3 regions of the Cupriavidus sp. UYPR2.512 genome follow, and region 3 is predicted to be linked to each of the others. Evidence: predicted binding sites of a transcription regulator. Region 3 holds the regulator's gene; each other region holds the start of a gene.
What was found. The regulator FNR, encoded in region 3, switches genes on or off when oxygen is low (the NO sensors DNR and NnrR bind a similar motif). The targets are predictions, from matches to a motif close to TTGATNNNNATCAA.
Positions count from the first base shown of each region.

Region 1: the regulator FNR is predicted to act here: its motif matches at 1,807-1,820, upstream of A3A5_RS0137155 (DASS family sodium-coupled anion symporter).
Region 2: the regulator FNR is predicted to act here: its motif matches at 1,248-1,261, upstream of A3A5_RS0111615 (HAD-IC family P-type ATPase).

Region 1 covers NZ_KB903212.1:7,423-10,696, reverse strand. Annotated here, with positions in the region: gene A3A5_RS0137155 (DASS family sodium-coupled anion symporter) at 14-1,546, opposite strand; gene A3A5_RS0137150 (hypothetical protein) at 1,982-2,227, shown strand; gene A3A5_RS0137145 (tyrosine-protein phosphatase) at 2,279-3,100, shown strand; gene A3A5_RS0137140 (acetate/propionate family kinase) at 3,102-3,274, opposite strand, start outside.
Region 2 covers NZ_KB902930.1:35-3,308, forward strand. Annotated here, with positions in the region: partial or broken gene A3A5_RS44665 (hypothetical protein) at 1-150, opposite strand, end outside; gene A3A5_RS0111610 (hypothetical protein) at 304-822, opposite strand; gene A3A5_RS0111615 (HAD-IC family P-type ATPase) at 1,387-3,274, shown strand, end outside.
Region 3 covers NZ_KB902853.1:93,038-96,311, reverse strand. Annotated here, with positions in the region: gene ccoG (cytochrome c oxidase accessory protein CcoG) at 1-485, shown strand, start outside; gene A3A5_RS0103130 (membrane protein) at 530-739, shown strand; gene A3A5_RS0103125 (hypothetical protein) at 736-981, shown strand; gene fnr (fumarate/nitrate reduction transcriptional regulator Fnr) at 1,043-1,768, opposite strand; gene A3A5_RS0103115 (sulfite exporter TauE/SafE family protein) at 1,847-2,605, shown strand; gene scpB (SMC-Scp complex subunit ScpB) at 3,168-3,274, shown strand, end outside.

The sequences.
Region 1 (3,274 bases), on a different contig from region 3:
GGTTCGTACCTCCTCAGACCCAGCCCAGCCAGCGCCAGTAGGTGGTTGCGAACAGCAGCATCATGGCGTAGCCGATGATCGTCACAGGGATACCGATGCGCGCGAACTGGCGGCCGTTGAAGGTCTCCGTGCCCAGGCATACCATGTTCTGCGGCGCGTTGATCGGCAGGATAAAGCCGAAGCTGACGGTAAAGCCCAGCAGCATGGTCATGCCCACGCGGTTGATGTCGCCGGGCAGGGTCTGCAACACCGCGATCAGGATCGGCAGCAGCGCGGCGGTCAGCGCGGTGGCGCTGGCAAAGCCCAGGTGGATCAGGATCAGGAAGGCCGACAGGATCGCAAACACCAGCAGCGCGCCGTGTGCCGCCAGCCCGGAATGGGTGACCACGAACTGTCCCAGCCACTGCCCGGCGTTGGTGGTCAAAAGCGCCGTACCCAGGCTGATGCCGACGCCGAACACGATCAGCGTGCCCCAGGGCGTGCGTTGCTGCATGGTCTTCCAGTCCATCACGCCGATACGCGGCATCATCAGGATCACCAGGCCGACGAAGGTCACGGTGGCAGTGTCGAAGCTGTGCAGCCTGCCTTCGGTGGCCCAGAACAGCAGCAGGCCCAGCGATACCGCGGCCAGCCGCTTCTGTGGCGAGCTCATGGGGCCGAGGGCCGACAACTCGCGCTGCACGGCTTCCTTGCCGCCGGGGATGGCATCGGTCTCGGCGGGCAGCAGGAAGCGCACCAGGAAATACAGCACCACCGACATGGCGATGGCCCACGGCGCACCGGCGATCAGCCATTGCAGCCAGGTGATGCGCTCGCCCAGCAGCTTGTCCATGAAGCCCACCGTCAGCAGGTTCTGCGCCGCGGCGGTCTGGATGCCGACGTTCCAGATGCTGGTGGCCTGCGCCACCGTGATCATGATGCCGGCGGCGATATTGGACCTCTTGTCGACGCCGAAGGCTGCGATCACGCCCATCATGATCGGCACCACGCAGGCACTGCGCGCGGTGGCGCTGGGCACCACCAGGCTCAGCGCAATGGTGACGGCGATCGTGCCGATCAGGATGCGGCGGGTGCTGGTGCCGATGGCAGACAGCGTCACCAGCGCGATCCGTCGGTCCAGCCCGGTCACGGTCATCGCCGCAGAGATGAACAGCGCCGCGGCGACCAGTGCCAGCGCGGTGTTGGAGAACCCCGCCAGTGCCATGCCGAGTGCCTTCGAGGTGCCGTACTGCACCGAGGGGTCGTTGACGGTCGGCGCAAAGCCGATCAGCCCCGCCATCAGCGAGGTGATCATGATGGCGCTGGTCTCATACGACACCGCCTCGGTGATCCACACCACGATGGCGAAGGCGAGGATCGCCAGCATGCGCTGGCCGGCGACGGTCAGCCCCTCGGGCTGCGGGATCGCCAGCACCACCAGCAGCGCAGCAACGGCGGCGAACAGGCCCCAGTGCAGCGTGAGTTTCGGCGTCGGCACGACAGCCTGTGCAGCAGCGGCGAAGGGGGTGGAAGGGGCGGAAGGGGGGGAGGCGGAAGTATCTGTCATCGCCGGCATCCTTTGGTTGGTGATCCTGGTCGGTACCCGGGGGGCACCTGGGTCGGACGGCTCTCGGCGGACAGTGCGGCGCGCCGGCACTGGGACAGCACGGCCGGCAGGACAGGCAAGTGTCGGTCGCGAGACGGCATCCGTGTGCGGTGTACCCGGAGCGGCCTCGCTTCTGGCGGGCCGCCGCGTTCGACATGATAGGAATTTTCCGACTCGCAGCCGGCCCTGTCGAGGGCAACTCCATGCTATTTCCGCCCGTCATGAGCTAGATCAAGTCCACGCGTGATCAATGGATAGCCGGGCCGCCGCAGGCGTCATACCAGTGAGAAGCTCGCCACATAGGACCTGGCGGCGGTGCGTGTGCGCAGGCGCGCCACGACGGCCCCGGCGGGGTGATGCATGAGCGGGAGTGATCTGAAATAATTGGAGCCGACCATGAAGGTTTTAGTACGGGGACTGAAAGCAGGGCTGGACGCGGCGGCGCTGCGCGAGGCGCTGGCGCGGTATGCGAAGATCCGTTCGGTGGAACTGGTGGAAGCGGGCGACCCCCGGCACCCGTGGGCGTGGGTCGACATCGATGCCAGTGCGCTGACCGTGTGGAAGCTGGTGGCGCGGCTGGACCGGCGCTATATCGCGGGCTGCCATCTGCGCTGGCATGTGCCGGCGTACCGGGCGCGCTGAAGCGCCGGCACGGACGTCGGCCCGCATCGCAAGGACAATCAGGAAAGAACAATGATCAAGTGGCTTCAACGCGCAAGATGCCTGCACACTCATGCGGTCGTGCCGCAGGCTCCGGCCGCGGCTGGCGGGCAGGGCCAGCATGACCTGGCATTCGACACCATCAGCAATGCACGCGACCTGGGCGGCCTGGCCGGCGCGGGCGGACGCCGCGTGCGCCAGGGGCGCCTGTACCGCAGCGGCAACCCCGCGCTGGCCAGCACGGCGGACCTGGAGCGGCTGCAGACGCTCGGGCTCGACATGGTGGTGGATTTCCGTTCGCCCGGCGAGAAGTCGCCTGAAGAGGCCGCCTTCGGCCAGCGCTTCCACTGGGTGGCGGCGCCGGTGCTGGAGGGCAGCATGGCGATGGAAGTGCTGATGCCGCGCCTGCGCGCCAGCACGCCGGCACAGATGGATGCTTTCATGCTGGAGGTCTATGGCGACTTCCCGGTGCGCTACCGCGAGGCCTTCGCCGGCTTCATGCGCGCCGCGCAGGGCGGCAAGACGCTGCTGTTCCACTGCACCGCCGGCAAGGACCGCACCGGCTTTGCCGCACTGCTGTTGCTGGCGGCGCTGGGCGTGGCGCAGGACGATATCCTGGCCAACTACCTGGAGTCGAACCAGCGTAATGCGCAGTTCAACCAGTCTGCGCTGGCGCGCATGGCCGGGCTTGGCGTGGCGCCCGCGGTGATGACGCCGCTGCTGGAAGTCCGCGCCAGCTATCTCGATGCTTCGATGCAGGCCATCGACGCGGGCTGGGGCAGCGTCGACAACTACCTGCGCGATGCGCTCGAAGTGGACGTCGCGCAGCTGCGCGGGCACTACCTGGCAGGTTGATTCAGAGCTGCCCGCATTCGCGCAGGATGCGTGCAGTGTTCAGTGCAATCATTCCTTCTTCATCGGTCGGCAGCACCAGCACCGGCACGCGGCTGTCGTCGCGGCTGATGCGCTGGCTGCTCTCGCCGTTGGCGCCGCCGTCGAGCGCGATGCCGAACAGGCCCGCCAGGTGCT
Region 2 (3,274 bases), on a different contig from region 3:
CATTTCAAACAGTTTCGCAATATATTCGAAACCGCCATGGCCCAGCTTGTCCGCCTCCACAGCCGCATACCGCCGTCGGTCCTTCTCCGACAAGCGCGCGTACAGCCGCTTCATCCGCGTTTCAACCTCAGCCCGGTAACCAGCCTGCATCGTTTGTCCTCCAGAGGCATCACATCTTACCCGCGTCGCTTTGCGCACGCCAGGTCCACTTCGGGAAGTTATTTCTCACTCGTTCCTTAGGTCTTGCACCCATCATCCGGTCCCACGATCTAACTCGGGCAACATTCGCCGAGTTGAGCACCATCATTGTCGAATGGGGAGTTGGTCGCGAAAGGATTCCTCGATATGCGCCACCACGGACGGCGTGGCGGTCTCTCGCAGCATTTCTAAGAACGCTTCAAAAGCTTGTTCGACGGAACCCGGGTCCGTGGCCTCGATAAGACGTGTCCGGATTGGATGCTCCGCCGTGCCCAATGTGCGCACCATGACATCCATTAGATACATCCGAGCTGCGGCAAGTGAGCGCTTTCGGAATCGCGAATTCTGCTTCGCGCCAGAAGGCAGAGATCCTGCAGATGGCTGAACATCGCTGACATGGCCAAGCTCGCCAACATGCTGGATAAAACCCTCTTGCTGTAGCGCAAAGACGGCGTCCGACTCAAGGCCAAGCTGGAGAGCGCGCGCCAACAGGTCCCCCACGCTGGTTCGTCCGTCCACCGTGATGAGAAGCGCCCGCGTGCGACGGTCCAGCGTTCCTATTCGTGAGGTTATTTCCTGCCGACCGGCAACTGTTTTCTCGAACCGCCCAACCAGACCCTTCATCGCGCCCTCCCTACGGCTGGCGGAAAAGTAAGACAGAAAGGTTACAAAAGCATGAATGTCCAGCCCGAAACTGCGTGGAGATCAGCTCGATGGCCGCCGTGCAACTTACTCACAAAGTCTGTGGATAACCTCAGGCTAGCGGCCGGCCTAACCACCGGCGTGGCGGTTCGCGCTGGCTTGCCCAGAAAATAGGCGAGCTCGAGTTGGTCAATCAGCAACGCTACAAAAAGGAGAGCGTGCGCCTACCGGTACGGCTCTGTCATAAATCTGTCACCCACAGAGGGAAGTACCAGCAGCGCCCCAGTGCCAGCCTAGGTTGGCACTATTGCAGTCCGGTGTCGACCTGGATCTACGCCGAGACTCTATTGGCTGGTTCGACGCTTGACAAACCACTGCTCATAGAAGGTGGCGGAACCAGGTGGCGATTGATCCGGATCAACCGTGCGGACATGCGAGTACCTACCCTTGAACGATGTCGGCACCGCCCACCGCGCGTGGCGTACGTGCACGGCCCGCAGACGTGCGCACGCGTGGTTCCGCGCCGACCATACTTTGGGAAACCTCATGCAAAATCGCTCCACCGCGCTGCAAACGGATCGCCCTCGATCTCACGAAGAACATAACGGTACCCGGGATCGCATCGATCTGGGGCATGTCCCCCCCGGCCTGACCACCGCGCAGGCTCGTGCGCGGCTGGCCGAGGTGGGCCGCAATGTGCTGCCTCAGGTGGCCCCGAGGTCGGTTGTCGGGGTGTTTCTGCGCCAGTTCCTCAGTCCGCTGATTTACATCCTGCTGGCCGCAGCAGCGGCATCGCTCGCGTTGGGTGACCTGAAGGATGCACTGTTCATTGGGGCGGTACTGCTGATTAATGGCGTCATCGGCACCGCACAGGAGCATACAGCCGACAAAGCGACCGTCGCGCTGCGCAAGATGGAGCAGCCGCTTGCTACAGTGATCCGGGACGGCGTGCAGCGGGAGATCGACGCAAGTACCTTGGTGCCGGGTGACCTGGTGATGCTGGAAGCCGGCAGCCGAGTGCCGGCCGACCTGGAACTGACCTACGGGATTGACCTGCAGTGCGATGAATCGCTGCTGACCGGCGAATCGCTGCCGGTGCGCAAGCGCTCAGCATGTGACGCCAGCAACGCCCCAGCGAGCGCCCGCCAGTGCCTGACCTTCGCCGGCACGGTAGTGCTCCGCGGCAGGGGCCACGGCATCGTGGTGGCGACTGGCGCTGCCACGCAAATTGGCCGGATTGCGCGGGAACTGGGCCGCGAATCCATCTCGCAGCCACCTTTGATGCTCAGGCTCCAGCGGTTTTCCCGACTGATCGCGGTGGCGGTCGGCGTGGTTGTGGCGTTGCTGGTGCTGGTGGGTATGCTGCGCGGCATGGCATTGCGCGAACTGTTCATGATGTCGGTCGGACTGGCGGTGAGCGCGATCCCCGAAGGACTCCCCGTCGCCATTTCGGTGGCGCTGGCGATCAGCATGCGGCGGATGGCAAAGGCTCACGTGATCGTGCGCAAAATGCCAGCGGTGGAGTCGCTTGGCTCCTGCACCATGATCGCCACCGACAAGACCGGCACCCTGACCATGAACGAGCTTGTCGTCACCGATATCCGGCTTCCCGACGGCACGGCGTTCTCCTGCGACGTCGGACGCGATCTGGACGCCTGCACGATCCGCGCCGCCGGCACCACGGAGCAGGACGCGAGAACGCGGGTAGCGGCCCTGCTGAGGGCCGCGGCGCTGCCAAACGAGGCCCAACTCTCCAGGGAGCGCGATGGTTGGACTGGCACCGGGGACAGCGTAGATGTGGCGCTACTGGCCGCGGCGCACAAGGGAGGCACCGTCGCCCATGAGATCCGACAGCGGTATCCCTTGGTGGCCCGTATCCCATATGAGCCAGACCTGCGGTATGCGGCCTCATTCCACCGGCACGAAGAGAGGATCCGCGTGTTCGTCAAGGGCACGCCCGAGACGCTGATCGCCATGTGCGATAAGGCGGATGTTCGGGCCCATGCCGTGCCGATCCGGCGCGAGGCCCTGCTTCGGGAAAAGACCGCGTTGGCCGCGCAAGGACTACGCGTCCTGGCGTTCGCTGAAGGCACGATTGATGCGGAGCCGCTGGGGTCCTACGGAAACGCTCACCTGGTCAACCTGACCTTTCTGGGAATGGCCGGCATGAAGGATCCGGTTCGCCCAGAGGTCCCCGAGGCTATCCGACGCTGCTACAGCGCCGGCATCGACGTGGCAATGGTGACTGGCGACGATCCGTTGACGGCCAGCGCAATTGGCGCGCAGGCGGGGCTGCGCTTTACCGCGGACCAGATCGTGACGGGCGAGCAGGTACGCCAGGCCGAGAGCGAGGGGCCGCACGGACTCGACAAACTGACCCACCGAGCGCGCCTCTACGCCCGCGTCAGTCCGGAGCAAAAGCTGTCCATCGTCC
Region 3 (3,274 bases):
AAAACGCGATGCGCAAGGCCTTGTCCGCGGCGGCATCGCGCAAGCGCCTGCTGCGTCCGCGCGTCATCATCTATTCCGTGATCTGGGTGGTGCTGCTGGCCGGCTTCATGGCGTCGATCGCGCTGCGCACGCCGCTGAAGGTCGACATCATCCGCGACCGTGGTGCGCTCGGCCGTGAAGTGGAAGGCCGCTGGATCGAGAACGTCTATCGCCTGCAGCTGATCAACACCACCGAAGCGCCGATGAAGATCACCGTGCGCGCCGACAGCGACGAGCTGAAGAACCTGAAGGTGGAGTACGACAAGCAGGCCGAATCGCTGGCGCCGACGTCCAACCGGTTGCTGCCGATCCGGATCCGCGTGCCGATCGAGGCCGCGGCGCAGGGCACGCACAGGATCGACGTGACCGTGACGAGCGAGGGCACGGAGCGGGGGCATGCCGAAATCCGGCAATCCACCAGTTTCATCGTTCCGCGCGATTTGTGAAGCTAGGCAGGCGTAGACGTAGTCGTCAAGATGAAGGGGGCAAGATGAGTCAGCAAGGCAATCCGTGGTGGAAGGAGCCGTGGCCGTGGCTGTTGATGAGCGGCCCGCTGGTTGCGATGGTGGCATGCGGCGTGACGATCTGGCTGGCATCCACGCATCCGGACATGCCGGTGCAGGGTGCAACGCGCCATGGCCTGGTCGTGGAGAAGGCCGATGCCGCGCCGCCCAGGGCTGCTGCAGCGAGGCAGCCATGAGGTTGCGCTGGCTGATGTGGGTACTCTGGCCGGCGTTCCTGATGGCTGGGTTTGCGACCGCAACGGTGTTTTCGGTGGTGGATCCCGGTGACCTGAATTTCTTCGGCCAGCCGATCGAAGCGTCCCGCGAATCGGTCTACACCGTCGGCTTCCTGATGGCCTGGGCGTTCTGCGCGTTGTCCAGCGGACTGACGCTCTACACCATGCCAACGCGGCTCAGCGATACCGACGAACTGGAATGAGCGGACTGGCGTGAGGTCTGCGCTGCCATGGCCGGATGCGGCACTGGCAGCGCTTGGCCGCTTAGCAGGAGCGGGTGTAGAGTTGCTTGATGCCGTCGATGTCCACCAGCTTGACGTGGCGCTGGCGAATCTGGATCAGGCCGGCTTCGGCAAAGCGAGAGAACAGGCGGCTGACGGTTTCGAGCTTCAGGCCCAGGTAGCTGCCGATCTCTTCCCGGCTCATGCGCATCACGAACTCGGACGCCGAATAGCCGCGCGCCGACAGGCGCTCAGAGAGATTGATCAGGAAGGCAGCAAGGCGTTCCTCGGCACGCATTGAGCCCAAGGTCACGAGCATCAGCTGGTCGTGCGTGATTTCCTTGCCCATCAGGCGCAGGAACTGCTGCTGCAGCGACGGCAGGTCTGACGACAGCGTCTGCAGTTCGCTCATCCGGACCACGCAGACTTCGGTATCTTCCAGCGCGACGGCATCGGAGGCGTGCTGCATCTCGCCCAGCCCGTCGAGACCGACGATTTCGCCAGGCAGATGGAAGCCGGTAATCTGCGAGCGGCCGTCTTCAGTGGTGACGTGGGTCTTGAGCGTGCCAAAGCGCACGGCATAGACCGCGGTGAGCGGATCGCCCATGCGATACAGGGTTTCACCCTTGTGCACGCGGATGCGTTCCTGCACCAGCGTGTCCATCTTGGCGAGGTCTTGCTGCGACATGCCAACCGGAAGGCACAACTGCCCCATCGCACAGGTGGAGCAGCGGGGTGACATCTCGGTAATGGGAATGGAGGTAAGCAATTGGAACCTGCTAGAAATGGCAGCGAGGGCGCGATTGGGACATTTTACCGTGCGATGTGATGTGGTAGGGAGTGAGAATTGACATTTGGCGTGCTGATCAGCGTTTTTCTGCTGGCTTTGCTGGGCGGGGTCCACTGCGCCGCCATGTGCGGCGGCGTGGCGCTGGCCGTGGAGCAACGCCGCGGCGCGACGGCGACGATCAGCTTGGTGCCCAGCCGCGCCGCCTGGCTGGGCGAGCTGCTGACAATGCACGTGGGCCGGATTTCGACCTACATGCTGCTTGGTGCCGCGCTCGGCGCGGTCGGCGCCTCGGCGTGGAAGCAGGACTACCTGCCGGTGCAGCGCTGGCTGTTTGGCGCGGGCAGTGTCATGCTGCTGTGGTCGGGCTGGCGGTTGCTGCGCGGCAACACCTTTACCGTCAACTGGCTGGAGCGGCTGGCGGCGCATGCCGGCGCCGCGGTGGCGCGGCGGCTGGACGGCCTGGCAGGTGGCATGCCAGCCTTCATGCGGGCGCGCGGCGGCCTGGCGCGGCGCTATGGCGTGGGCCTGGCATGGGGCCTGGTGCCCTGCGGCATGGTCTATGGGGCGCTTACACTGGCGCTGCTGGCGGGCAACGCGGCGTCTGGGGCACTCGTGATGGGCGTGTTCGGGCTCGGCACACTGCCCAACCTGCTGGTGCTTTCCGGCCTGTCGGGCTACTTGCGTACGCTGTCGCGACGTCGCGGCATGCGCCTGGGGGCCGGCCTGGCGGTGATGGCATTCGGCGCCCTTGGCATTGCCCGAGCGGTGCTGCTGCCACATTCGCTGGCCGAGCATGGGTTCTGCCTGGTGTTCTGAGGCGCCGGCGACACCCGGGCAACGGATGATGGTTGCAGGCGGAGGCGGGAATGCCATACAATCGCCAACATTGCGGTATCGCGCGGTGTAATATGAGCCGCGGTAAGCAGCGGGCGAGCAGCGCCAGGCGGCCTTCATACCAGAAGGCGCGTTCAGGGCAGGGGAAGCGGAAGGTTTTCGATGCCCGTCCCGTCCCCACAGTCCATCCGGTTCAAAAGATCTGGTTCAAAAGTCCGGCTGGCACTGCGGTGTTGGCGATGCCGGCCTTGCTCCCGATACCCGTTTTTCTTGCGTCCGAGGCCTTCAGTTCGCTGACAGCGACGTCCGATGTGCGGACGCGCTACGCAAGAGGTTCGCTGGCCGGCCCATAACGGCATGCGAACGATCTTCTGCCGGAACGGCAACTCGATGCAAAGATAGGGAAGTGCACGGCTTGGATGCAGCAGGTATCCGGCTAGCTGCGCAATGAGATGGCGGTGGCTTTCGCACCGCTGTATCCAAAATCTCCGGTGCCCCGGATTCGTCCGGGAGCAGGTGCAAAGACAGGCTGCACACCATCAACATGAATACCCAAGAGGCGAAGATCGTCCTCGAGACGGCGCTGATCTGCGCGCAGGAACCGTTGCGCGTCAACGATCTGCGGCGGCTGTTTGACGACGACGTCGGCGC